DNA from 4 places in the Halorhodospira sp. 9628 genome. Region 3 is predicted to be linked to each of the others. Evidence: predicted binding sites of a transcription regulator. Region 3 holds the regulator's gene; each other region holds the start of a gene.
The links. The regulator sigma-54, encoded in region 3, starts transcription at its own class of promoters, with help from an activator protein. The targets are predictions, from matches to a motif close to TGGCANGNTNCNTGCTT.
Positions count from the first base shown of each region.

Region 1 (5,750 bases), on a different contig from region 3:
CGCTCATCTCCGGGGGTCTCGATTCCATGCTGGCCGCCCGCGTGGTCCAGGACCAGGGTGTCCACGTGGAGGGGATCAATTTCTACACCGGCTTCTGCGTCGAGGGCCACACCCACGCCATTCGCAGCAAGGATCAGCAACGGCCCAAGCGCAACAACGCCCTGTGGGTGGCCGAGCAGCTGGGTATGCCGCTACACATCGTCGATGTCATCGAGGAGTACAAGGAGGTCCTCACCAACCCCCGCTACGGCTACGGCGCTAATCTCAATCCTTGCCTGGACTGCAAGGTGTTCATGGTGCGCAAGGCCCGCGAGTGGATCGAGGCCAACGGCTTCGATTTCATCGTCACCGGCGAGGTGATCGGCCAGCGGCCCAAGTCCCAGACCCGGGACAAGCTGCCGGTGATCACCCGGGATGCCGAGGTCGAGGACCTGCTCCTGCGTCCGCTCTCGGCGAAGCTTCTGGAGCCGACGCGGCCCGAGCGCGAGGGCTGGGTGGATCGTGAGCGCCTCCACGACCTTCATGGCCGCTCGCGCAAGCCCCAGTTCGCGCTGGCGCGCAGCCTGGGCATCGAGGCCTGGGCGCAGCCCGCCGGCGGCTGCTGTTTTCTGACCGATGCCAGCTACTCGGCCAAGCTGGCCGATCTTTGGCAGGCGCGCGGTTCCCGTGAGTACGACCTGGACGACATCATGCTACTCAAGGTGGGGCGTCATCTGCGCCCGCGCGAGCACTTCAAGCTCATCATCGCCCGTGAGGCCGGTGAGACCCGCTTTCTGCAGGGCTACAAGCGCCGCTATCCGCACCTGCGCACGATCAGCCACGGCGGTCCGGTGGCGTTGATCGACGGCACCTGGGACGAGCACGACCTGGAGCTGGCGGCACGGTTGGTGGCTCGTTACTCTTCCGGGCGGAATGCCGAACGAGTCGATCTGGAACTCGAGGATACCGAGGGCAACGTGCAATCGCTCGCCGTGCCTCCGATGGCGCCGGAGAATGTTCCCGACGCGTGGTACGTGGGAGGCGATCATGGCGACGGATAACGAGCTCGACTGCCGCCATCTGCTTTGCCCGCTGCCGGTGATCCGCACCCAGGCCCAGGTGGCACGATTGGTCGCCGGCGATGAGCTGGAGGTGGTGGTCACCGACCCTGGTGCCCTCGAGGACATCCCGGCCTGGTGCCGGGTCCACGGTCATGAGGTCATCGCCACCGAGCCCAGCGGCGATGAGCACCGGATCCGCATCCGGGTCGGTGGGGCGTGAAGCCCATGCCGGCCGTAGCACCACGCCACAGGTGCGTCGGGGCGCGAAATGCCCCACAATAAGGCGCGGCTGCGGGGTTGATGCACCCTCCGGGCGCACGCCCCGCCCCATTGTTTCCCACGCAGAGGCTGTGAGCTTATGGCGCGTACCGGAGAAGATGTCCTCAAGCTGATCGAGGACGAAGACGTCAAATTCGTCGACCTTCGCTTTACCGACACTCGCGGCAAGGAGATGCACGTGACCTTGCCCGCCTCCCAGGTCGACGAGGATCTGTTCGAGCACGGCTCCATGTTCGACGGCTCCTCGATCCAGGGCTGGAAGGGGATCCAGGAGTCGGACATGATCATGCTCCCTGATCCCGACTCCGCGACCCTCGACCCCTTCTACGATGAGCCCACCCTGAACCTGGTCTGCGACATCCTCGAGCCGAGCACCTTGCAGGGCTACGACCGCGATCCGCGCTCGGTGGCCCGGCGCGCCGAGGCGTATTTGGCCTCCACCGGTTTGGGGGACACCGCGCTGTTCGGTCCCGAGCCGGAGTTCTTTGTCTTCGACGATGTCCGCTGGGGCGCCGACATGAGCGGCACCTTCTACAAGATTGACTCGGAGGAAGCCGGTTGGAACTCCGAGCGGGTCTACAAGGATGGCAACATCGGCCACCGCCCCGGCGTGAAGGGCGGTTACTTCCCGGTCCCGCCGGTGGACTCGCTGCACGACATCCGCGCTGCCATGTGCCAGGCCATGGAAGAGATGGGCCTGGAGCCGGAGGTCCACCACCACGAGGTGGCCACCGCCGGGCAGTGCGAGATCGGTGTCGCCGCCCGCACCTTGGTCAAGAAGGCCGACGAGCTGCAGACGCTCAAGTACTGCGTGCACAACGTTGCCCACGCCTACGGCAAGACCGCCACCTTCATGCCCAAGCCCCTGGTGGGTGACAACGGCAGCGGTATGCACGTCCACCAGTCGATTTCCAAGGGCGGTAACAACATCTTCGCCGGCGACCAGTACGGCGGTCTCTCTGAGGAGGCGCTTTACTACATCGGCGGGATCATCAAGCACGCCAAGGCGATCAATGCCTTCGCCAACGCCTCGACCAACAGCTACAAGCGCCTGGTGCCGGGCTTCGAGGCGCCGGTGCTGCTCGCCTACTCGGCGCGCAACCGCTCCGCTTCGGTGCGGGTGCCCTACGTGGCCAACCCCAAGGCGCGGCGTATCGAGGTACGCTTCCCGGATCCCACCGGTAACCCGTACCTGACCTTCGCCGCCATGCTGATGGCCGGTCTCGACGGCATCCGCAACAAGATCCACCCCGGCGAGGCGATGGACAAGGACCTCTACGACCTGCCGCCGGAGGAGGAGAAGGAGATCCCCAAGGTCGCCTTCCAGCTCGACGAGGCGCTGGAGGCGCTGGACAACGATCGGGAGTTCCTCAAGCAGGGCGGGGTCTTCTCCGACGACCTGATCGACGCCTACATCGACCTCAAGATGGACGACGTCACCCGTCTGCGCATGACCACCCATCCGGTGGAGTTCGACATGTACTACAGCGTCTGAGCCCTTCGGGCGGATGCTGCATCCATGGGGCGGGGCCGGATGGCTGCCGCCCTTTTTTATTGCATTGCACCAGGATGGTGCAATGGTTGCCTGATCATGGGCGCATCCGCACCGGGTCCACGCGGGACCGTCGGGGTGGCCCGGCCTTTGCACAGGGATGGACATGGACGAACAAGAGCGCGACCACTCGCAGATCCTCGAGGAACTGACGACCGCCGTGCTGTTGGCGGATGATCAGGTGCGCATCCTCCACGTTAACCACGCCGCCGAGACGTTGTTCCGGGTTAGCAGTCGGCAGGTGCTGGGCCAGCCCCTTGCCTCGGCCCTGCGCGGTGCGGAGCTGCTCGAGGGACTCATCCGCCAGACCCAGCGCACTGGCGGTGCCTACACCCAGCGCGAGCGCCGCCTGCCAGTGCGCGACGATCACCCGGTGACCGTCGACTGCACCATCACGCCGCTGTCGGCGCATCGGGTGCTCATCGAGATCGCCGAGGTTGACCGGCACGCCCGGATCACGCGCGAGCAGCACCTGCTGTCGCAGAATCGAGCCGTGCAAGAGCTCATACGTGGGCTGGCGCACGAGATCAAGAATCCGCTCGGTGGCCTGCGCGGCGCGGCGCAGCTGCTCGAGGCGGAGCTGCCCGAGCGCGATCAGCGCGAGTATACGCAGGTGATCATCCGCGAGGCCGACCGCCTGCAGCAGCTGGTTGATGCCCTGCTCGGCCCCAATGCGCCGGCGCGGGCGGAGTGGGTGAACATCCACGAGGTCCTCGAGCGCGTCCGTTCCCTGGTCATCGCCGAGGACGCCGAGAATCGCGAGGATGGTGGCCCGATTGTGCTTCAGCGCGACTACGATCCCAGCATCCCGCCGGTCAGCGCCGAGCACAACCATCTGGTCCAGGCGGTGCTCAACCTGGTGCGCAACGCCCGTCAGGCTGCCGGCCCGGGTGGCACCATCACCCTGCGCACGCGCACACAGCGCCAGTTCACCATCGCCGACAAGCCCCACCGCCTGGTGGCCCGCATCGACATCATCGACGACGGACCGGGGATTCCCCTGGATCAGCAGGAGCAGATCTTCTATCCGATGGTCACCTCGCGCCCCGAGGGCACGGGCCTGGGCCTGCCCATCGCCCAGAGCTTGATCAGTCGCCTCGGTGGTCTGATCGAGTGCGTTAGCGAGCCGGGGCGTACGGTGTTCACCATCTGGCTGCCCATGGAGACGGAAAATGACTGAGGCCGAATCGCAGGTATGGGTGGTGGACGACGACCGTTCCATCCGCTGGGTGCTGGAGAAGGCGCTGCGCCGCGCCGGCTTTGGGGTCCACACCTTCGAGAGCGGCGACGCGGCGCTGGAGGCGCTGTACCGGGAAGAGCCCGACGTGCTGATCACCGACCTGCGCATGCCCGGAATCGGCGGTCACGATCTGCTGCAGCGGGTACAGAGCACCTCGCCGCAGCTGCCGGTGATCGTGATTACCGCCTACTCGGACCTGGATGCGGCGGTCAGCTCCTACGAGGGCGGCGCCTTTGAGTATCTGCCCAAGCCGTTCGACGTGGACGAGGCGGTGGATCTGGCTGGCCGCGCTGTGGCGAGTCGGCGCAGGGGTTCGGCCGCGGAAGCCAGTACCGAGGGCTCGGCCGACATCCTCGGCGAGGCGCCGGCGATGCAGGAGGTCTTCCGGGCCATCGGCCGGCTGTCCCGCTCAAGCGTGACCGTACTGCTCACCGGTGAATCGGGCAGCGGCAAGGAGTTGGTGGCGCGTGCGCTGCACCGGCACAGTCCGCGCGCCGGCGGGCCCTTCGTGGCCCTGAACATGGCCGCGATCCCCCACGACCTGATGGAGTCGGAACTCTTCGGTCATGAGAAGGGCGCGTTCACCGGGGCGCAGCAGACCCGGCGCGGACGCTTCGAGCAGGCCGATGGCGGCACCCTGTTCCTCGACGAGATCGGCGACATGCCGGCTGACCTGCAGACCCGCCTGCTGCGGGTGCTTGCCGACGGGGAGTTCTATCGGGTGGGCGCCCACACTGCGATGAAGGTGGACGTGCGCATCATCGCGGCCACCCACCAGGATCTGGAGCAGCGCGTGGCCGAGGGGCGTTTCCGCGAGGATCTCTACCACCGCCTGAACGTAATCCGCATCCAGCTGCCGCCGCTGCGCGAGCGGCGCGAGGACATTCCTGCGCTGGCGCGGCGTTTCCTGGCGGCCGCTGCGCGCGAACTCAACGTTGATCCGAAGGCGCTGCATCCGGACGTCGAGCGCGAGCTGATGCAGCTCGATTGGCCGGGCAACGTCCGGCAGCTGGAGAATACCTGCCGCTGGCTGACGGTGATGGCCAGCGGCCAGGAGATCGTCCCTGAGGACTTGCCGGCGGACCTGCGCGGGGCGCGCAGCACTGGCGGTGGTGACGGCGGGGCGGCGGATGGCGGGGACTGGGAGACAGCGCTGGCCCGCTGGGCCGAGCAGGCCCTGGACGGTGGCGGGGATCACCTGCTCGACGAGGCCCTGCCGCGCTTCGAGCGCGCCCTGATCCGTGCCGCGCTGAGCCGCAGCGGCGGCCACCGTCAGGAAGCGGCGCGCCTGCTCGGCTGGGGGCGGAATACGCTGACGCGCAAGATCAAGGAACTCGGCATGGACTGACTCGGCGGTGGCCGCTCAGTCATCGAACTCCGCCTTGGGCGTTCGTTCCATGAGTTCGCGTACGGCCTGCTCAAGCGGGGTATCCCCGCCGACGACCCGGTAGACCATGTTGCAGATCGGCATCTCCACCCCGTGCCGTGCCGCCAGGGTGTGCAGCTCGGCGGCGGTGCGTGCGCCTTCGACGGTGCTACCCACCGAGGCCAGCGCACGATCCACGTCGGCCCCCTGCCCCAGGGCGAAGCCGAAGCGCCGGTTGCGCGACTGATCGTCGGTGCAGGTCAGCAGCAGATC
Region 1 covers NZ_JAJNRF010000021.1:5,689-11,438, reverse strand. The annotation lists gene LRG10_RS12925 (tRNA (5-methylaminomethyl-2-thiouridylate)-methyltransferase) at 1-1,040, shown strand, start outside; gene LRG10_RS12920 (sulfurtransferase TusA family protein) at 1,027-1,260, shown strand; gene glnA (glutamate--ammonia ligase) at 1,399-2,814, shown strand; gene glnL (nitrogen regulation protein NR(II)) at 2,978-4,051, shown strand; gene glnG (nitrogen regulation protein NR(I)) at 4,044-5,459, shown strand; gene LRG10_RS12900 (NAD(P)H-dependent glycerol-3-phosphate dehydrogenase) at 5,475-5,750, opposite strand, start outside.
Region 1: the regulator sigma-54 is predicted to act here: its motif matches at 2,951-2,967, upstream of glnL (nitrogen regulation protein NR(II)).

Region 2 (5,750 bases), on a different contig from region 3:
CTCGGCGTCGCCTGGATCCACGGCGATCGCGGCGGCGCCCGCGTGGTCCCGGGCCATCCAGATGTAATTATCGGCAAGTGCCGCGAGGGGTTCGGCGCTAATCATCGCCGAGCATCCTACCGTGTCAAGCCCGTGCGGCAAACCCCCCGCGGCCGCAGCGTTTCTCCGGGGCGCCGGAGGGGGCGAGCAGATGAGTTCAGTGCAGTGCTCGGGTAAGGTTGGACCTGAAAGAATGCGCGCCACGGGGGGGCACATGCAGAACCTTCACGCCTGGTACGGCACACCGTTGGGGCAGCGGGTCGGTGCTGCCGAGCGCGGGGCCGTGGCCGACGCCCTGGCGCATTTGGGGATTGGCGATACGGTCTGCATCGGTCCGGTTGCACATCCGTTGCCTTTGGCCCCCACCGTCCGGCAGTGGCGGGTGGGGCCCGGGGGCGATCTAGTGGCAACCCCCCAGCAGCTGCCGTTTCGCGGCCACAGCGTCGATGCCGTGATCCTCAGTCACGTCCTCGAGTTCGGTGAAGAGCCGGCGGCCGTGCTTTCCGAGGCGTACCAAGTGCTGGCCCCCGAGGGGCGGTTGGTCGTGCTGACCTTCAATCCGTTGGGGTTGTGGGGCGTTTGTCGGTTGTGGGGTTGGTGCCGGTCATCCCGGGCCCCGTGGTGCGGGCGGCAGTGGCCGGCGTCCAGCGTGGGGGTCCACCTGCGGCGTTGCGGGTTCGAGACGCTGGCGCGTCACTCGCTCTGTTTTCGGTTGCCCATGCAGGGTGAACGCCTGCAAAAGCGACTGGATCCGTGGGAGGATAGGCTCCGCCGGCTCGGGCGCTTTGCCGCCGGCGTACAGATGACCGTAGCGGTGCGGCGGGAGCCGGGATCGCTACGGGGGCATACCCTGGTCGAGCGCGTGGGCCGAGGGGCTCGCGTCGGTGCAGCGCATCCGGCGGGACGGGTCCGCGTGCAGGCCCTGAATCGAGGAGGTAGTGCGTGACCGAGCAGCGCGGTGTGGTCGAGGCATTCACGGACGGCGCGTGTCGGGGCAATCCCGGCCCCGGTGGGTGGGGCGTGCTGCTGCGCTACGGCGAGCATGAGCGTGAACTCTACGGCGGGGAGCCGGAGACCACCAACAACCGCATGGAGCTCACCGCGGCGATCCGGGCCCTGGAGGCCCTAGAGCGGCCCTGCCGCGTGGTTCTGACCACCGACTCGCAGTACGTGCGCCGTGGGATCACCGAGTGGCTGGACGGCTGGAAGCGCCGGGGGTGGCGAACTGCCTCGCGCAAGCCCGTGCTCAACCAGGATCTGTGGCAGCGGCTCGATGAGCTGGCGGCCTACCATCGGGTCGAGTGGCGCTGGGTGCGCGGCCACGCCGGTCACGCCGAGAATGAACGCGCCGATGCCCTGGCCAATCAGGGGATCGACGAGCTGGTCGCCTAGGTCCGCTGCCCGTCCCCGGCGGGCCTGGGCTAGAATCGGAACGCCCAATTCCCAATCTGTAACAAACCGGAGAGTAGCGCATGAACAAAGCCGATCTGGCTGACAAGGTCGCAGCCGAAACCGGGGTCTCCAAGCGTGTCGCCACGGATGCGGTCAATGCTGTCTTTACGGGCATCGAGGAGAGCCTGGCGAGCGGGGAGGATGTCTCGATCCCCGGGTTTGGCAAGTTCGCCGTGGTCGCGCGCCCCGAGCGGCAAGGGCGCAACCCGCAGACGGGGGAGTTGATCGACATCCCCGCCGGCATGAACGTCCGCTTCAAGCCTGGGGCGCCGCTCAAGCGTTCGGTGGATCAGTAACAGGAGGTTGCCATGTCCCGTCGGCTTCGGCGTTGGGTCGGAGCAGGGTGCCTGGGGATTGCAGGCGCCCTGATGGCCGCGTGCAGCGGTGGTGACGCTGGCACGCTGGCTGCCGATTACTGCGACTACATCCGCAACGCCGACGACATGCCCTTCGAGCAGCAGCAAGAAGCCATCACAGCGCTCGACGAGCGTTACCAGCGCAAGGGCATTCGCGAGAGCAGCATTCGTGTGGCGATTCAGCGCGAGTGTCCGGATGCCCTGGCCGAGCACGATGTCCGTATGCTGGGCGTGCTCGGCGAGATGCTGCGTGAGACGCGAGACGAGCTACAGGAACTGCGATAGCGCCTGGCCCCGGGAGAGCCCCTCCCGGGTCGCACTATGAGAGTGCGCACTCGTGCCCGGTTGCATCACGATGGTGCAACCGGGCCTCCATCCCGCTCGGCTGCACCATCATAAGGCCCCGTCTGGGCGGGAATCCCGGAAGCTGGCACAGGGATTGCTACCACCTTCGTGAGCCCCAGCTGGGGAACATTGATTAGCCGATTCGGAGGTGGAACCCCATGGCTGCAACCGGTAAGGACGTACTCAAGCTCATCAAGGATGAGGACGTGAAGTTCGTCGATCTGCGCTTCACCGACACCCGCGGCAAGGAGATGCACGTGACCTTGCCCGTCTCCCAGGTCGACGAGGATCTGTTCGAGCACGGCAAGATGTTCGATGGCTCCTCCATCGACGGCTGGAAGGGGATCCAGGAGTCGGACATGATCATGCTCCCGGATCCGGAGAGCGCCGTCCTTGATCCCTTCACCGATGAGCCCACTCTGAAGCTGGTCTGCGACATCCTCGAGCCCAGCACCCTGCAGGGCTACGACCGCGATCCCCGCTCGGCCGCCAAGCGGGCCGAGGCGTACCTGGCCTCCACCGGGATCGGGGACAGTGCCCTGTTCGGCCCCGAGCCGGAGTTCTTTGTCTTCGACGACGTCCGCTGGGGCGCCGATATGAGTGGCTGCTTTTACAAGGTGGACTCCGAGGAGGCCGGCTGGAACTCCGAGCGGGTTTACCCGGACGGCAACATCGGCCACCGCCCCGGCGTGAAGGGCGGTTACTTCCCGGTCCCGCCGGTGGACTCGCTGCACAACATCCGCGGTGCCATGTGCCAGGCGCTGAGCGACATGGGCCTGGAGCCGGAGGTCCACCACCACGAGGTGGCCACCGCCGGGCAGGGCGAGATCGGCACCAAGGCTCGCACCCTGGTCAAGAAGGCCGACGAGCTGCAGACGCTCAAGTACTGCGTGCACAACGTCGCCCACGCCTACGGCAAGACCGCCACCTTCATGCCCAAACCCCTGGTGGGTGACAACGGCAACGGCATGCACGTCCACCAGTCGGTGTCGAAGGGCGGCAACAACATCTTCACCGGCGATCAGTACGGCGGCCTCTCGGAGGAGGCGCTCTACTACATCGGCGGGATCATCAAGCACGCCAAGGCGATCAACGCCTTCGCCAACGCCTCGACCAACAGCTACAAGCGTCTGGTGCCGGGCTTCGAGGCGCCGGTGCTGCTCGCCTACTCGGCGCGCAACCGCTCCGCTTCGGTGCGGGTGCCCTACGTCTCGAGCCCCAAGGCGCGGCGCATCGAGGTGCGCTTCCCGGACTCCACGGGCAACCCGTACCTGACCTTTGCCGCCATGCTGATGGCCGGTCTCGACGGCATCCGCAACAAGATCCACCCCGGCGAGGCGATGGACAAGGACCTCTACGACCTGCCGCCGGAGGAGGAGAAGGAGATCCCCAAGGTCGCCTTCCAGCTCGATCAGGCGCTGGAGGCGCTGGACAGCGACCGGGAGTTCCTCAAGCAGGGCGGGGTCTTCTCCGACGACCTGATCGACGCCTACATCGAGCTGAAGATGGAGGAGGTCACGCGCCTGCGCATGACCACCCATCCGGTGGAGTTCGACCTGTACTACAGCGTCTGAGCCTCCCCGGGGCGCCCGCCGGGCAGGGCGCAGGCCCCGCCCGGCGGGCGTTGCGCCCCGGCAGATCGTTTTTCGGCGCGGTCATCCGGGCCGCCGCCTCTCCGGTTGTGCGTCACGATGAATTGACGCTCGGCTCCCTGGTGCCTAGAATGCGCCTCACCAGTTGCGGGGTGGAGCAGTCAGGTAGCTCGTCGGGCTCATAACCCGAAGGTCGCAGGTTCAAATCCTGCCCCCGCTACCAGTCAGTCATCGAGATGAGCCCCCGCTCAGCGCACACGTGCAGTGTCCGCCGATCGGGGGTTCTTTTCGTTTCAGGGAGTGCATGACCGATGGCGGAATCTGCTGCGAGACGGGGGGCGGTGCCGACTTGGCTGATGGTGGTTGCCTATCTGAGCGCCGTGTTCCTGCCCACGCTGGGGCTATTGCTCGGTATGTATCTGGGCTACCGCCGAGTGCTGCTTCACGCCTTTGTGGTCGTCGGCATCAGCACGATCGTCGGATTCTTCTGGTATCCGATGGTGTTCGGATGATCATTCGGCGGCGGTCAGCCCCCTGTTGCTGACCGCCGCAGGAACAATCCTGGGACCTAGTAGAGCACTAGGTCCTGCCCCCAGCCGCCGAAGACCTCCAGCACATCTTCAAGCTCTTCGTCGATCCGTTCCTCCAGGCCACTGCGGCTACCGAAGGCCTCCAGAACCGAGTCCGGGCAGCTGATGATCTTGTAGGGAAAGCTCCCTTCCCCCGGTCGGCCGAAATAGAGGGAGACCCCCTCCAGCTCCCCGTCGAGGAACTCGATGTAGTCCAGGGTATCCAGCTCGTCGAGAAAGAACCGGTAGCTGTGTTCCGACCAGACCACGTAGCCCCGCTCCCAGTCGTCTTGGGGGGTGGAGGGAGGCGCGGCGGCGCCGGCCAGATTGGGGTTCTTCAGCTGGCGTAGGTATTGCCGCAGGGCGCGCAGATCGCCGAGCCGGACCTCGCGGTCGCAGGTCTCGCGCAGGGCGCGGAAGTAGCCTGTGGCCGCCTGGTTGATGAGCGCCGCCACGATCAACAGCCGGCGATAATCGGGTACATCGGGGTCGATCACCTCCAGGTCGCCGCGCGCCCCCAGGACATCACCGAAGATCGGGTCCATGAGCTGGTGCAGGGTGTATCCCCAGAGGACGATGGCTCCGATCGTCAGGCCCAGCAGCGCCACCCCCACCGCCTCTTCGCTGGCGTTCATGAACGCGGCGATCTGGGGCTCGTGGCGGGTCGCCAGCACCAGGACAGCGGCAACCCCCAGCGCACCCAGGAACAGCAGGGTGCGCTCCCGGGCCCGCACCTGCATGCGCTCCTGGAACGCCCCCAGCTCCTCCTGCTCGGGGGGATCGCTATCGGCCACGCGGTCGGCGTTAAAGGGGCCTTCCGGGTGCGGGGGGCGATCGTAGCGCTTGGCCATGGGCGGCTCCTTGGTACCTGGAACGGGCGACATTCTACAGCCTGCCGCGGGCGGAGGCCGACGGCGCGTCCGCGCGGCGGGGTCTGCGCTTGGCAGGGTGGCGACGGAGAATGTCTGCCCGATGAGGACGCCCGCAGGCAATGGCGAGGATTGTCGCGGGCGGTGGGTTGCCGGCGGTGTGCAGAAGCGGGGCTGGGGGAAGCGTACCCAACCGGTGGAGTTTTACAAGAACCCTTCCCGGTAGCGCACGACTCGATTGCGTCCGGTGCGTTTGGCCTCGTAGAGGGCGAGGTCCGCCCGGCGCAGCCAGGCTCCGGTGGCCTCCGGCGGCCGGTAGGTGGCGATGCCGATGCTCACCGTGACGTGTCCCGGCCCCGGCTGCAGGGTCGCCACCCGCTCGCGGATACGCTCCGCGACATCGATGGCACCGGATTCGTCAGTCTGCGGGAGAACGACCAGAAACTCATCCCCGCCCCAGCGTCCGAGGTGGTCCGCAGTGCGCAGCTGAGGCCGGAAGCAGGATTGTACCAACTCATGGAGCAGCAG
Region 2 covers NZ_JAJNRF010000001.1:59,012-64,761, reverse strand. The annotation lists gene gloB (hydroxyacylglutathione hydrolase) at 1-105, opposite strand, end outside; gene LRG10_RS00295 (class I SAM-dependent methyltransferase) at 254-985, shown strand; gene rnhA (ribonuclease HI) at 982-1,431, shown strand; gene LRG10_RS00285 (HU family DNA-binding protein) at 1,512-1,787, shown strand; gene LRG10_RS00280 (hypothetical protein) at 1,800-2,132, shown strand; gene glnA (glutamate--ammonia ligase) at 2,351-3,766, shown strand; tRNA gene LRG10_RS00270 (tRNA-Met) at 3,931-4,007, shown strand; gene LRG10_RS00265 (hypothetical protein) at 4,096-4,296, shown strand; gene LRG10_RS00260 (hypothetical protein) at 4,353-5,204, opposite strand; gene LRG10_RS00255 (sensor domain-containing diguanylate cyclase) at 5,427-5,750, opposite strand, start outside.
Region 2: the regulator sigma-54 is predicted to act here: its motif matches at 2,276-2,292, upstream of glnA (glutamate--ammonia ligase).

Region 3 (5,750 bases):
CAGCAGGCCGGGGATGACCGGCCGGTTCCCGGCCGCGTTCACGATGGGTCGGCGTGCGACTGCCATTCGCGCAGGGCCATCTGCAGCTCGTCCCCGTCCGAGGAGCGGCGCAGCCGCTCGCACAGGCTGCTGTCGCTGAACATCTCGGCAAGGCTGGCGAGGATCTGCAGGTGCTCGTCGGTGAAGTGCTCGGGTACGACGAGGGCGAAGAGCAGGTCCACCGGTGCCTTGTCGAAGGCGTCGAAATCGATGCCCCGGTCCAGGCGGATGAGGGCCCCGATGGCGCGGTCGATCCCGTCGATGCGGGCGTGGGGCACGGCGACGCCGTGCCCCAGGCCCGTGCTGCCCAGTCGCTCACGGGCCAGCAACCGGTTGCTGATCTCCCGGGCGTCGAGGCCGTCGCCGCTGGCCCCGATCAGCTCGCCTATGCGCAGGAGCACCTGCTCCTTGTCCTCGATGCCGCTCTCGCAGCGAACACGTTCCGGCGTGATGAGTTGCTCGATGTCCATGGAGTGTCCGATCGGCTGGCCCGCTGAACCGCGTCCCGCCGCCTTAAAGGCTGGCCTTGAGGGACGCGCCCTGCCGTCGCTGATCGACGGCCTTCTCTTTGTGTTTCAGGACCTGACGGTCAAGCTTGTCCACGAGCACGTCAATGGCTGCATAGAGATCCTCCTCGATGGCATCGGCAAAAACGCGCCCGCCGCCACCCCCGATGTGGATGACCGACTCGGCCTTCTGCTGCTTCTTCTCCACCGTGAGGATCACCTCGGTATCGATGACGTGGTCGAAGTGGCGCTGGATGCGTTGCATCTTCTCGTTCACATGCGCCCGGAGGGCCGGGGTGATCTCGACATGATGCCCACTGAGCTTGATCTGCATACCGCCTCCTGAACCCCTTTGCCGCCGGCGGAGCCGGGGGCCTCAGCGCCCCCGGGCCTCCCTGCGCTCCGCCGACGATGCGATGGACAGGGACTCCCGGTACTTGGCGACCGTCCGACGCGCCACCTGGATCCCCTCCTCATGAAGGATACGCGCAATCGCGCTGTCACTCAGCGGTTTTGCCCGATCCTCCTCGGCGATCAGCCGGCGGATCCGCGCCCGGATCGCCGTCGCCGAAGCCTCTCCGCCGTCGCTGGTCTGCACGTGGCTCGAGAAAAAGTACTTGAACTCGAAGGTGCCCCGCGGGGTGTGCATGTACTTGTTGGTGGTGATGCGGGAGATGGTGGACTCGTGCATCTCCACCGCCTCGGCGATCTCGCGCAGAACCAGTGGTTGCATCGCCTCCTCGCCGTGGTCGAGGAACCCCTGTTGCCGCTCTACGATGGCGCTGGCCACTTTCAGCAAGGTCTCGTTCCTGCTGCGCAGGCTCTTGATCAGCCAGCGCGCCTCTTGGAGATGGTTGCGGAGGCAGTGGTTGTCCGCGCTGCGGTCCGCTCTGCGGATCAGGCTGGCGTAATACGCGTTGACGCGCAAGCGGGGGGCGGTCTCGCCGTTGAGTTCCACCTGCCAGACGCCGTCGCGGCGCACGACGAGGACATCGGGGATGATGTAGTCCGGGGTTGTGTCGCTGATCTGCGAGCCCGGGCGTGGATCGAGGCTCTGGATCAGACCGAGGATGCCGCCGAGGGCATCTTCGCCGACCCCCAGGGCGCGGCCCAGGTCGTCATGGCGGCGTTCGGCGATGAGCTCCAGGTGGTGGAGGAGGGCGTGCTGCGCCTCCGCACGCCAGGGCGTGTCCTCGGGAAGCTGCTCGAGCTGGACGCACAGCGCTTCCTGAGGGTCGCGGGCGGCAACGCCGGTCGGGTCGAGCCGCTGGACACGCTGCAGGACCGCCTCTAGCTCCTCGGCGCTGACTTGCTCGTCGGCCGGACAGCCGGCCAGCAGATCCTCGGTGCTCTGGGTCAGGTAGCCGTCGTCGCCGACGGCGTCGACGATGACCTCGGCGATGGAGCGCTCCCGGGCGGAGAAGGCCTCGAGCTCGATCTGCGCGTGCAGGTGCTGCTGGAGGCTGTCGGAGGCGGCCGGCCGGTTGTCGAGGGTGTCGCGCTGCGCACCCTCGTCGCCGGGGGCGCTCAGTGCCGTGCTGCCGTCGTAGATGTCGTCCCAGGAGGTGTCCAGGGGCAGGTCTTCGGGGATGTCCTCGCCGGCGGGTTCGCTGGCCGGTGCCTCGTCCTCGTGGGGTTCCGTTTCCTGCTGCTCCTGCTCCTGCCCGGGCTCGGCCTCCTCATCGAGCTCGAGCATGAAGTTCGACTCCAGGGCCTGCTGGATCTCGGTGCGCAGCTCCAGGCTGGAGAGCTGCAGCAGCCGGATGGCCTGCTGCAGCTGCGGGGTCATGGTCAGCTGCTGACCGATGCGTAGCTGAAGCGACTGCTTCATGGCCGTGTCCGTTGTGCTTGAAGCATCCGTAGTCCGTCACTCACAGGCGGAAGTCCTCGCCCAGGTACACCTCGCGTACCCGCGGGTTGGCCAGCACGCTCTCGGCGTCCCCGGCGGCCAGCACCTCGCCGTCACTGAGGATGTAGGCGCGTTGCACGATGCCCAGCGTCTCGCGCACGTTATGGTCGGTGATCAGCACGCCGATACCCCGTTGCGCCAGCTGGCGGACGATCCGCTGGATCTCGCCCACCGAGATGGGGTCGACCCCGGCGAATGGCTCATCAAGCAGTATGAACCGCGGATTCGCCGCGAGGGCGCGGGCGATCTCCACGCGCCGGCGCTCGCCCCCGGACAGGGCGATCCCCGGGGAGTCGCGCACGTGGGTCACGCCGAACTCCTCGAGCAGGCGATCCAGCTCCTGCTCGCGCTCAGTGCCGTCCAGGTCGTCGCGCAGCTGCAGGATGGCCCGTACGTTATCCGCAACGCTCAGTTTACGAAAGACCGAGGGTTCCTGGGGGAGGTAGCCGATGCCCAATCGGGCCCGGGCGTGAATGGGCAACCGGGTGAGGTCGTCGCCTTCCAGGGTGATTCGCCCCTCGTCGGCCTGCACCAGGCCGACGACCATGTAAAAGCACGTGGTCTTGCCGGCCCCGTTGGGGCCGAGCAGGCCGACGATCTCACCGTCGGCGACCTCCAGCCCCGCGCCGTTGACCACGGTGCGGCCGCGATAGCGCTTGCTCAGCCCCTCCGCGCGCAGCGTCACCAACGGGTCATTCCTCCTCGCGCCGTGCCGGATACAGGATGGTCCGCGCCCGCTGCCCCTCGGCGCCGCGGGCCTTCATGACCTGCCCCTCCAGGTCGACGTCGATGGTCTCGGCGGTGACTTGATCATCCCCCTGCCAGAGATGTGCATCGCCCTGGAAATGGGCACGTTCGGGACCGCGGGAGTAGTACTCCATGCGTTTCGCCTCGGCATGCACGGGGCGAGGCTGGTTCTCGGGGTGGTCGCGGTAGGTGGCCGGCGTGCCGTCGACGTAGACGTGGCTCAGGTCGCCGTCCTCGTCGGTGTAGACCTCCATGCGATCCCCGGTGATGCGCATCTCGCCCCGCGTGAGCACGGCGTCGCCCTCGTAGACGCTGACTCCGGCGACCGCGTCGACATCCACCCGGTCGGCCTCCAGTTCGATCGGTGCCTCGTCGCGCTGGCCCACGGCCGTTGCCGGCAGGGCAGCGGCGAGCAGGGTCGCGGCGACGAGCAGTCCCACGCGGATACGGCTGGCGACGTCAGTACGCTCCATACGACCCCCGGACGTCGGCGTGCAGGCGCAGGCGATCCGCGCGGTAATCCAGGGTCATCCCGGTTCCGTGCAGGGTGCCGGCCGGCTCGCGAGCGGTGACCGCCTCGACGGTGCGCGCCTCGCCGGCGCGCAGGTCCACCAGCAGGTTGTGGGTGTTGATATCCAGCGGCGGACGCGCCTGCTGGGCCGGACGACGGATGTCCACCTCTTCGAACAGGCGGACTTCCCCGCCCTCGCGTTCGGCGATGCCGAAGGGGGCGCGGGCCTCCCAGAGGACGCCGTCGCGAGAGCGCATGCGTAGGTCGGGGTCGATGATCTCGAGCTCGCCGCGGCCGGGGAAGTGCTCGCCGGTGCGCCCGGAAAGGGCCGCACGGCGCTGCCCCTGCTCGTCGAAATCAACCATGGTAAACCCCTCGAGGAAGAAGTCCGGGCGCTCTTCGGGAGGGGCAGCGGTCTCCGGGGCCGGCGGCGCCGGGTCGCGGGTAAGCAGCAGACCGAGGAGGACGGTCAGGGCGAGGGCTGCTAGGGGGTAGAGGGAGCCGCGGCGCATGGCTCAGCCTTCCGCCCGGCGCAGCATCGGTTCAAGGTGGCCCTGGGCGTGCAGGATCAGCTCGGCCACCTCGCGCACGGCGCCGCGCCCCCCGGGGCGTGCAGTGACCCAGTCGGCCTGGGCGTGCAGCTGGGGGTGGCCGTCGGCCACGGCGACCCCGAAACCGGCCCGGCGGATCGCCGGCAGGTCGATCAGGTCGTCACCGGTGTAGGCGCACGCCTCCGGGGCGAGCCCGAGGCGCTCGGCCACCTCGGTCAGGGCGTCGCCCTTGTCCGAGCGGCCACGCAGGACGTGGCGGACCCCGAGCTCCTCGGCCCGGCGCATGACCGAGTGCCCCCCGCGGGCGGTGATCCAGCCCACCTCGATACCGGCGTCCTGGAGCATGCGCAGCCCCTTCCCGTCGTGGATGTGGAACGCCTGCAGCGGCTCACCGCTGCCGCCGACGAAGACGGTCCCGTCGGTAAGGACGCCATCGACGTCGAACAGGGCGAGGCGCACCGGCTCGGCCCGGCGCAGGACGTCCGGCGTGGGTGCGTCGCAGTAGGGGCGGGGCGGGGTGGTGCTCATACGACTCCGGCGCGCAGCAGGTCGTGCATGTTCAGGGCGCCCACCAGCCGGTCCTCGGCGTCGGTGACCAGCAGGGCATTGATGCGGTGGCGCTCCATGCGCTCGGCGGCCTCGGCGGCGAGCAGATCCGGTGACGCGGTCTGCGGGCTCAGGCTCATCACCGCCTCGATGGGGGTCTGGTGGATGTCGGCCCCGCGGTCCAGGGTCCGGCGCAGGTCGCCGTCGGTGAAGATGCCCAGCACCCGCTGCTCCTCGTCGACGATGGCGGTCATGCCCAACCCCTTGCGGCTGATCTCCAGCAGGGCGTCACGGAGAGCAGTTCCGGGGGCGACGCGGGGGATGCGCTCGCCGGTCTGCATGATGTCCTCGATATGGAGCAGCAGCCGGCGTCCGAGTTTGCCGCCGGGGTGCGAACGGGCAAAGTCCTCGGCGGTGAAGCCGCGCGCATCGAGCAGTGCGACGGCGAGGGCGTCGCCCATGGCCAGGGTGGCCGTCGTGCTTGCCGTGGGCGCCAGCCCGAGAGGGCAGGCCTCCTGTTCGACGCCGACGTTCAGGTGGACCGAGGCAGCCCGGGCCAGGGTCGACTCCGGACGTCCGGTGAGGGCGATCAGCGGCACCCCGAGGCGCTTGATCAGCGGCAGGATGGCGGTGAGCTCGTCGGTCTCGCCGGAGTTCGACAGCGCGATGACCACATCGTCGGGGGTGACCATGCCCAGGTCGCCGTGGCTGGCCTCGCCGGGGTGGACAAAGAATGCCGGTGTCCCGGTGCTCGCCAGGGTGGCGGCCATCTTCGAGCCGATGTGCCCGGACTTGCCCATCCCGGTGACGATCACCCGTCCACGGCAGGCGAGCATGTGCCGGCACGCTTCGCTGAAAGGCTGGTCGATGCGCTCGCCGAGGGCAGCGACGGCATCGGCCTCGAGCTGCAGGACGGCGCGACCGAGGGCTCGGAGTCGCTC
Region 3 covers NZ_JAJNRF010000006.1:12,283-18,032, reverse strand. The annotation lists gene LRG10_RS07590 (HPr kinase/phosphorylase) at 1-66, opposite strand, end outside; gene LRG10_RS07585 (PTS sugar transporter subunit IIA) at 39-509, opposite strand; gene hpf (ribosome hibernation-promoting factor, HPF/YfiA family) at 553-879, opposite strand; gene LRG10_RS07575 (RNA polymerase factor sigma-54) at 922-2,376, opposite strand; gene lptB (LPS export ABC transporter ATP-binding protein) at 2,417-3,142, opposite strand; gene lptA (lipopolysaccharide transport periplasmic protein LptA) at 3,147-3,674, opposite strand; gene lptC (LPS export ABC transporter periplasmic protein LptC) at 3,661-4,224, opposite strand; gene LRG10_RS07555 (HAD family hydrolase) at 4,228-4,791, opposite strand; gene LRG10_RS07550 (KpsF/GutQ family sugar-phosphate isomerase) at 4,788-5,750, opposite strand, start outside.

Region 4 (5,750 bases), on a different contig from region 3:
GAAATCGCTGTAGCCGCCGCTGTAGAGGGTGAGTCGGCGCTGCTCGATGTGCAGCACCCCGTCGACGACCCGATCGAGCAACGCCCGGTCGTGGGAGATCAGCAACAGCGTCCCGGTGTACTCGCGAAGCCATTGCTCGAGCCAAAGAACCGCCTCCAGATCGAGGTGGTTGGTCGGCTCGTCGAGCAACAGCAGATCCGACGGCGTCATCAGTGCCTGGGCCAGGCTCAGCCGCACCCGCCAGCCGCCGGAGAACGCCGATACCGGCCGCTGCGAATCTGCGGGGGCGAACCCGAGGCCGTGCAGCAATTCTTCGGCCCGCGCCCGCGCGCTGTAGCCATCCGCCGCCTCGAACCGGGCATGCGCGGACGCGATCCGGTGCCCGTCCCCCGCGCGCCCGGCGGCGGCCACCTCCTGCTCTGCCGCGCGCAGAACCGCATCCCCATCGAGGACAAAGTCCACCGCCGCGCGCTCGAGCGCCGGAGTCTCCTGTGCCATCGAGGCGATCCGCCACCCCCCGGGGTATTCGACTTCGCCGCGATCCGTGGCCAGCTCACCGCGAAGCAGAGCCAGCAGGGTGCTCTTGCCCGAGCCGTTGGCACCGATCAACCCGATCTTGTGCCCCGGGTCGATGGCGGCACTCGCCCCTTCCAGGAGGGGCTCTGGACCGCGGCGCAGGGTGATATCGTGAAAGCGGATCATGATCGCCATGGTAACAACTGAACCAGGACTCAAGCGTGCAACGCCAACGAGAAAGGGAGGGTCATGGACCGCCTCGAACAATTCCTCGACCGCGCCGAGCAACTCCTCGAACGCATCGAACCCCTTCTCCCGCCCGCCGAGGCGGCGCCAGACTGGGACGCGGCCACCGCCTTTCGTTGGCGCCGGCGCGCCGGCCAGGGCTGGCTGGAACCCATCCCCGCCGCGACGCGGGTCGAACTCCGTCACCTGCGGGGCATCGAGCGCCAGAAAGAGACCCTGGTCCGCAATACCCGGCAGCACCTGGCCGGGCTGCCAGCGAACAACGCGCTACTCTGGGGGGCACGCGGCACCGGCAAATCGTCACTGATTCAGGCCCTGCACACCGCCTACGCCGAGCAGGGCCTGCGCCTGATCGCGATCGAGCCCGAGCACCTGACCGATCTACCCGGCTTGCTGCCGCTGCTCGGCCAACGCCCCGAACGGTTCATCATCTTCTGCGATGATCTCTCTTTCGACGCGAGCGACCAGCACTACCGCGCCCTCAAGGCGGTGCTGGACGGCTCCCTGACCTCCAGCGCCGAAAACGCCCTGCTCTACGCCACATCCAATCGACGGCATTTGGTCCCCGAGCACATGGCGGACAATCGCCAGGCGCACCTCAGCGGGGGCGAGCTCCATCACGGCGACGGGGTCGAGGAACGCATCTCATTGTCCGAGCGCTTCGGCGTACGCCTCTCCTTCCACCCTTTTGCCCAAGAACGCTACCTGGAGATCGTCCGTGGCTGGATCGAGTATCTGGGCGGGAGGATCGATGGCGACACCGAGACGACCCGCCAGGCGGCACTGGCCTACGCCCTGGATCGCGGCTCGCGCAGCGGACGGGTGGCCTGGCAGTTCGCCCGCGACTGGGTCGGCCGTCAGGGCCTGGGCGAGCACCACCCGTAAAAAAAAGCCCGGCCCTTACGGGCCGGGCTTTAAGGACGTGATCCCCCCTTCTTCGGGCGCTCTCCTCGCGCGGTGATGGCATCGGCGGCGGCGTGGACCTGCTCAGTGGTGATCGCCATGCCGAAGACCTCCTCGCCATATCGCTGTTGTGTGTAGCGTCCATAATATCCAACACACTATAAACGCGACGCGCTGCCTTCGGCCCAGCGGCGCACTGCGCCGGCTGCGAGGCGGCTGGGGATGGGGAAGCGGCCCGCGACGGCGGGCGCACTGCCGGCCGTAGAGAAGCCCCGAAATCTGAAACCTCAGTCAGGCGCTGCGGACTCCGATAGTCAGCACCAGAAGGGATGATCTTGCCCAGCACGGACCTCCACACCGCGGAACGGATCGACAACGAGATCACTGCCAATGGTTATCACTGGGCTTCACGAGCGAATCCAAGTGGGCCTCAAAGGCTCGAATGAGGTATTCAGGCTGTATCTCTTTCCTTTGCGAATAACGCTGAGCAGCCCTCGAAAAATGAGCGTAGGTAGCCGGGTCGTCCCACAGACGGGAAAAGGCCCGCACCCACTCCGCCGTGGGCGCCTTGAACGGTAGGCAAATCCCGCCTGGCCCAACGGCCTCGGGCAACCCCCCGGCATTGCTAGCTAAAAGGGGGATACCGTTGACATGCGCTTCGGTCGCAATACGCCCCCAGGTTTCCTCCTTGCTGGGCGCCAGCACGACTCTCGCCCTGCCATACACCTTTCTCATGTCTTCAACGGGGGCGATAACGCGAATGTTGTGAAACCCGCTGATGTCAAGGGACTTGCGCATGCTGTTCACGATGAAAAGGAAGGACACGTCCGGGCGTGCCCGCGCTAGCGCCAGAACGATGTCCAGTCCCTTGTAGCCTGCCGGGTTCACGAAGATCGCCGAGGAGCGATCCGTCTCGGTTTGATAGTCCTCGGGATGGACCAAGGGAGGGATGATTCTCGACACATATTTATCGCCGTGCAGCGACGCGGTGTAACTTGAGTTGGCCAAGAAGGAAAGACGTGGCGGCTTGGGGGCATCATGCTGCATTGGAAGACGGTCGGATGTGTGGAGATAGGCCACCACAGGAATCCCCAGGCACAGCAGTGATTGCAGCATGGGCGCGAAATGTGCACCGCCTTGTAGTACGGCGACGTCGGGCTTGAACTTTGCGGAAAGCTTCTCGACCACGGTAGCAGGATTCCAACTTCTCCAAACGGGGTAACCCATGCGTCGATCCTGAGGCGATGGGTCCCGTAAGAGCTTCATCCTGAGTCGTGCGCTTAACCCGGTGCGACCAACACCTTTCAACCCCGCGACCACGGCCACGTGGTGCCCGCGCTCGAGAAGTCCGCATGCAAGACGGTGTGTGTTGACGCCAAGCCCGCCGAAGATTTCAGGAGGGTATTTATGGTGAGTGGCAAAAAGGATGCGCATTGTAGCTCCTAATCGTCGCGAGCTGACTGGTCATACCTCTACTTGTGGACTAGACCAGGACTCTCCTCGTACGACTGCTTGAGCTTGCGCAGAGGGCAGAAATGCCCGCGGTCACGTCGGGGCAGGAGCCGGTGTCCACCCCGGGCTCCCGCTGCCGTGCCCATCTCCGCGCGTCGGCCTGGATTCTGGACAGCTTGCGGATCTACGACGGCCCTCGCGGTGGCCCCCGCCAGCCAGCGCCTGAAGCGCTTGTCGATAGTTGCCATACGCCCCTCCCGCCTCCCAGGGGGCAATATAGCCCATCCGGACTGCCTCGCAGGTGTCCTGATCTAGGGCAAACTCAGCCATCTGTCGGCCTTACCCTATCGCACAACATCTCGGGCCACCGCGGCGTGACCTGATGAGGCCGTCACCCATGCAGATTTCGTTAGCGCCCCCGGAGGGCGGCGAGGGGCTGTCCTCGCGCGACATCGTCACGCCGGCCGGCGGGGGCGGCGAACGGGGGTTTTGTTGAAACGCGCTCTCAGGTGTCGGCGAATTTTACACCCAGCACGCCCGCAACCGGGCTACCACTTGCCCGAGACACTCACTACCCCGGTTCCCGCCGCCCTTTCAGGGTTGGCCCACCAATTGCTTGCTATTCGCACCCCCGGGGGGAAACGAGTCGATTCACTCACATTGGTAAAGGATGAAACCTTCTGATTCCAGACAGCGCATGAGAAGTGGAGGCGATCATGAAGACGATCACAAGGGTTCACTGGAGCGTGGGTATCGCCACTTTGGTCGCAGCGGCCGGCCTTAGCGGCACGGCGATGGGAGCCCCCATCGATTTATCGGGATGGACCACGGAAGGCAATAGTGGCACTTCCGGGGCCGACGGGGTAGTGGATTTATCGCCATTCGGTAGCAGCGAGTACGGGTGGATCTCCACCGCCAACGGTGTCGATCAAGACGGGCTCGGCGCTGGAAACGAGACCACAGGGTCCCTCATCACCTCTCCGAATTTTTCAGCAGGTGCCGGCGACGAATTGAGCTTTTATTTCAATTACGTAACATCTGACGGTGGTACTTTTACCGACTACGCCTGGGCACAGATACTTCCCGTAGGTGACGATCCGATTCAGCTGTTCTCCGCACGCACAACCCCGGAAGGCAACACCGTGCCCGGGTTTAACTTGCCGGAGCCCGATGTCGACGTAACCCTCGATCCGGAAGAGACACCGGTGATCGGCGGCGCACCCGACTGGTCCCCGCTCGGGGATAGCTCCGGAAGCTGTTGGGATGAGGGCTGCGGGTACACGGACTGGCTCAATGCGTCCTACGAATTCGAGGATCCCGGGGAGTACGCCTTGGAATTCGGCGTTGTAAACTGGAACGATACCCAGTTTCAGTCTGGCCTAGCCTTCGATGGTGCCACGATCGAAGGCGAGGAGATCACGGCACCGGTCCCTGCACCCGGTGCGCTAAGCCTAATGGCGGTTGGCTTTGCGGCCATGGGCCTGACCCTACGCCGGCGCCCGCGCAATCTCTATTAAACGAAAAAGGCCTTTGACCTCCGTGCGACCAAATCGATACATCGGGGGGGGCGCCCCCCGGTGTATCTTGGCGCTACCCCTTTTCCTTACCACCCCCCGAGCCGGTTGTACGTTTCCGATTGACCCCCGCAGGTCGACTACCGGCGCTACGCCCAGAAGCTGCACATGCTCTTCGGCAAGGCGCGGCTCGATCAGATCAAGCCCCATCACATCGCCAAGTACCTAGACAACCACCCCTACCCGACCACGGCCAACCGGGAGATCGCCACGCTCTCGACCGCGTTCAACCACGCCCGGCGCTGGGGCATGGCCGGGGTACCCGACACCAACCCCTGTCAGGGCATCCAGCGCAACCGGGAGCAGGCGCGCCGAGCGCTACCTGGAAGACTGGGAGCTGCGGGCGCTGATGGCCGCCTCCGGCCCGCAGCTTCGGGCGATCATCGAGGTGGGCTGTCTCACCGCGCTGCGCAAGTCCGACCTGCTGCGCCTGACCCTGGCCGCTCACTCGATTGGCGAGACCACCGAGACCTACGTGCGGGCGAGGGATAAAGTGATCGTGGCGCCCACCCGGTGAGTGCCACGTCCAAGGAGGATGGCAGACAGCCTGGCCGTTTTGGCAGACAATCTGCTGTAAGTTGGCGCGCCGGGGAGGATTCGAACCCCCAACCTTCTGATCCGTAGTCAGATGCTCTATCCAGTTGAGCTACCGGCGCTATAAAGCGCTTTATTCTGCCGTTGACTGCTTGCCGAGTCAACCGTTGTTTTGGCGGAGAGAGAGGGATTCGAACCCTCGAAGGGCTTTCGCCCTTACTCCCTTAGCAGGGGAGCGCCTTCAGCCACTCGGCCATCTCTCCGTAGGGTGCGTACCTTAAGGGATAGACCCCCTCCCCGTAAACCCTCGAGCTACTGCGAATCGGCACCCTGCCCAGGGGCCGCCTCCGGGACATCGCCATCCTTCTCGTGACGGATCCGCTCATAGATCTCTTCACGGTGCACGGAGACATCCCGCGGCGCATTTACACCGATTCGCACCTGGTTACCCTTGACCCCGAGCACCGTCACACTGACATCGTCGCCGATCATCAGCGTCTCGCCCACTCTCCTCGTGAGTATAAG
Region 4 covers NZ_JAJNRF010000001.1:134,462-140,211, forward strand. The annotation lists gene LRG10_RS00610 (ATP-binding cassette domain-containing protein) at 1-702, opposite strand, end outside; gene LRG10_RS00615 (ATP-binding protein) at 766-1,647, shown strand; gene LRG10_RS00620 (glycosyltransferase) at 2,047-3,099, opposite strand; gene LRG10_RS00625 (NF038132 family protein) at 3,834-4,634, shown strand; gene LRG10_RS00630 (hypothetical protein) at 5,041-5,208, shown strand; tRNA gene LRG10_RS00635 (tRNA-Arg) at 5,271-5,347, opposite strand; tRNA gene LRG10_RS00640 (tRNA-Ser) at 5,399-5,488, opposite strand; gene csrA (carbon storage regulator CsrA) at 5,538-5,750, opposite strand, start outside.
Region 4: the regulator sigma-54 is predicted to act here: its motif matches at 3,719-3,735, upstream of LRG10_RS00625 (NF038132 family protein).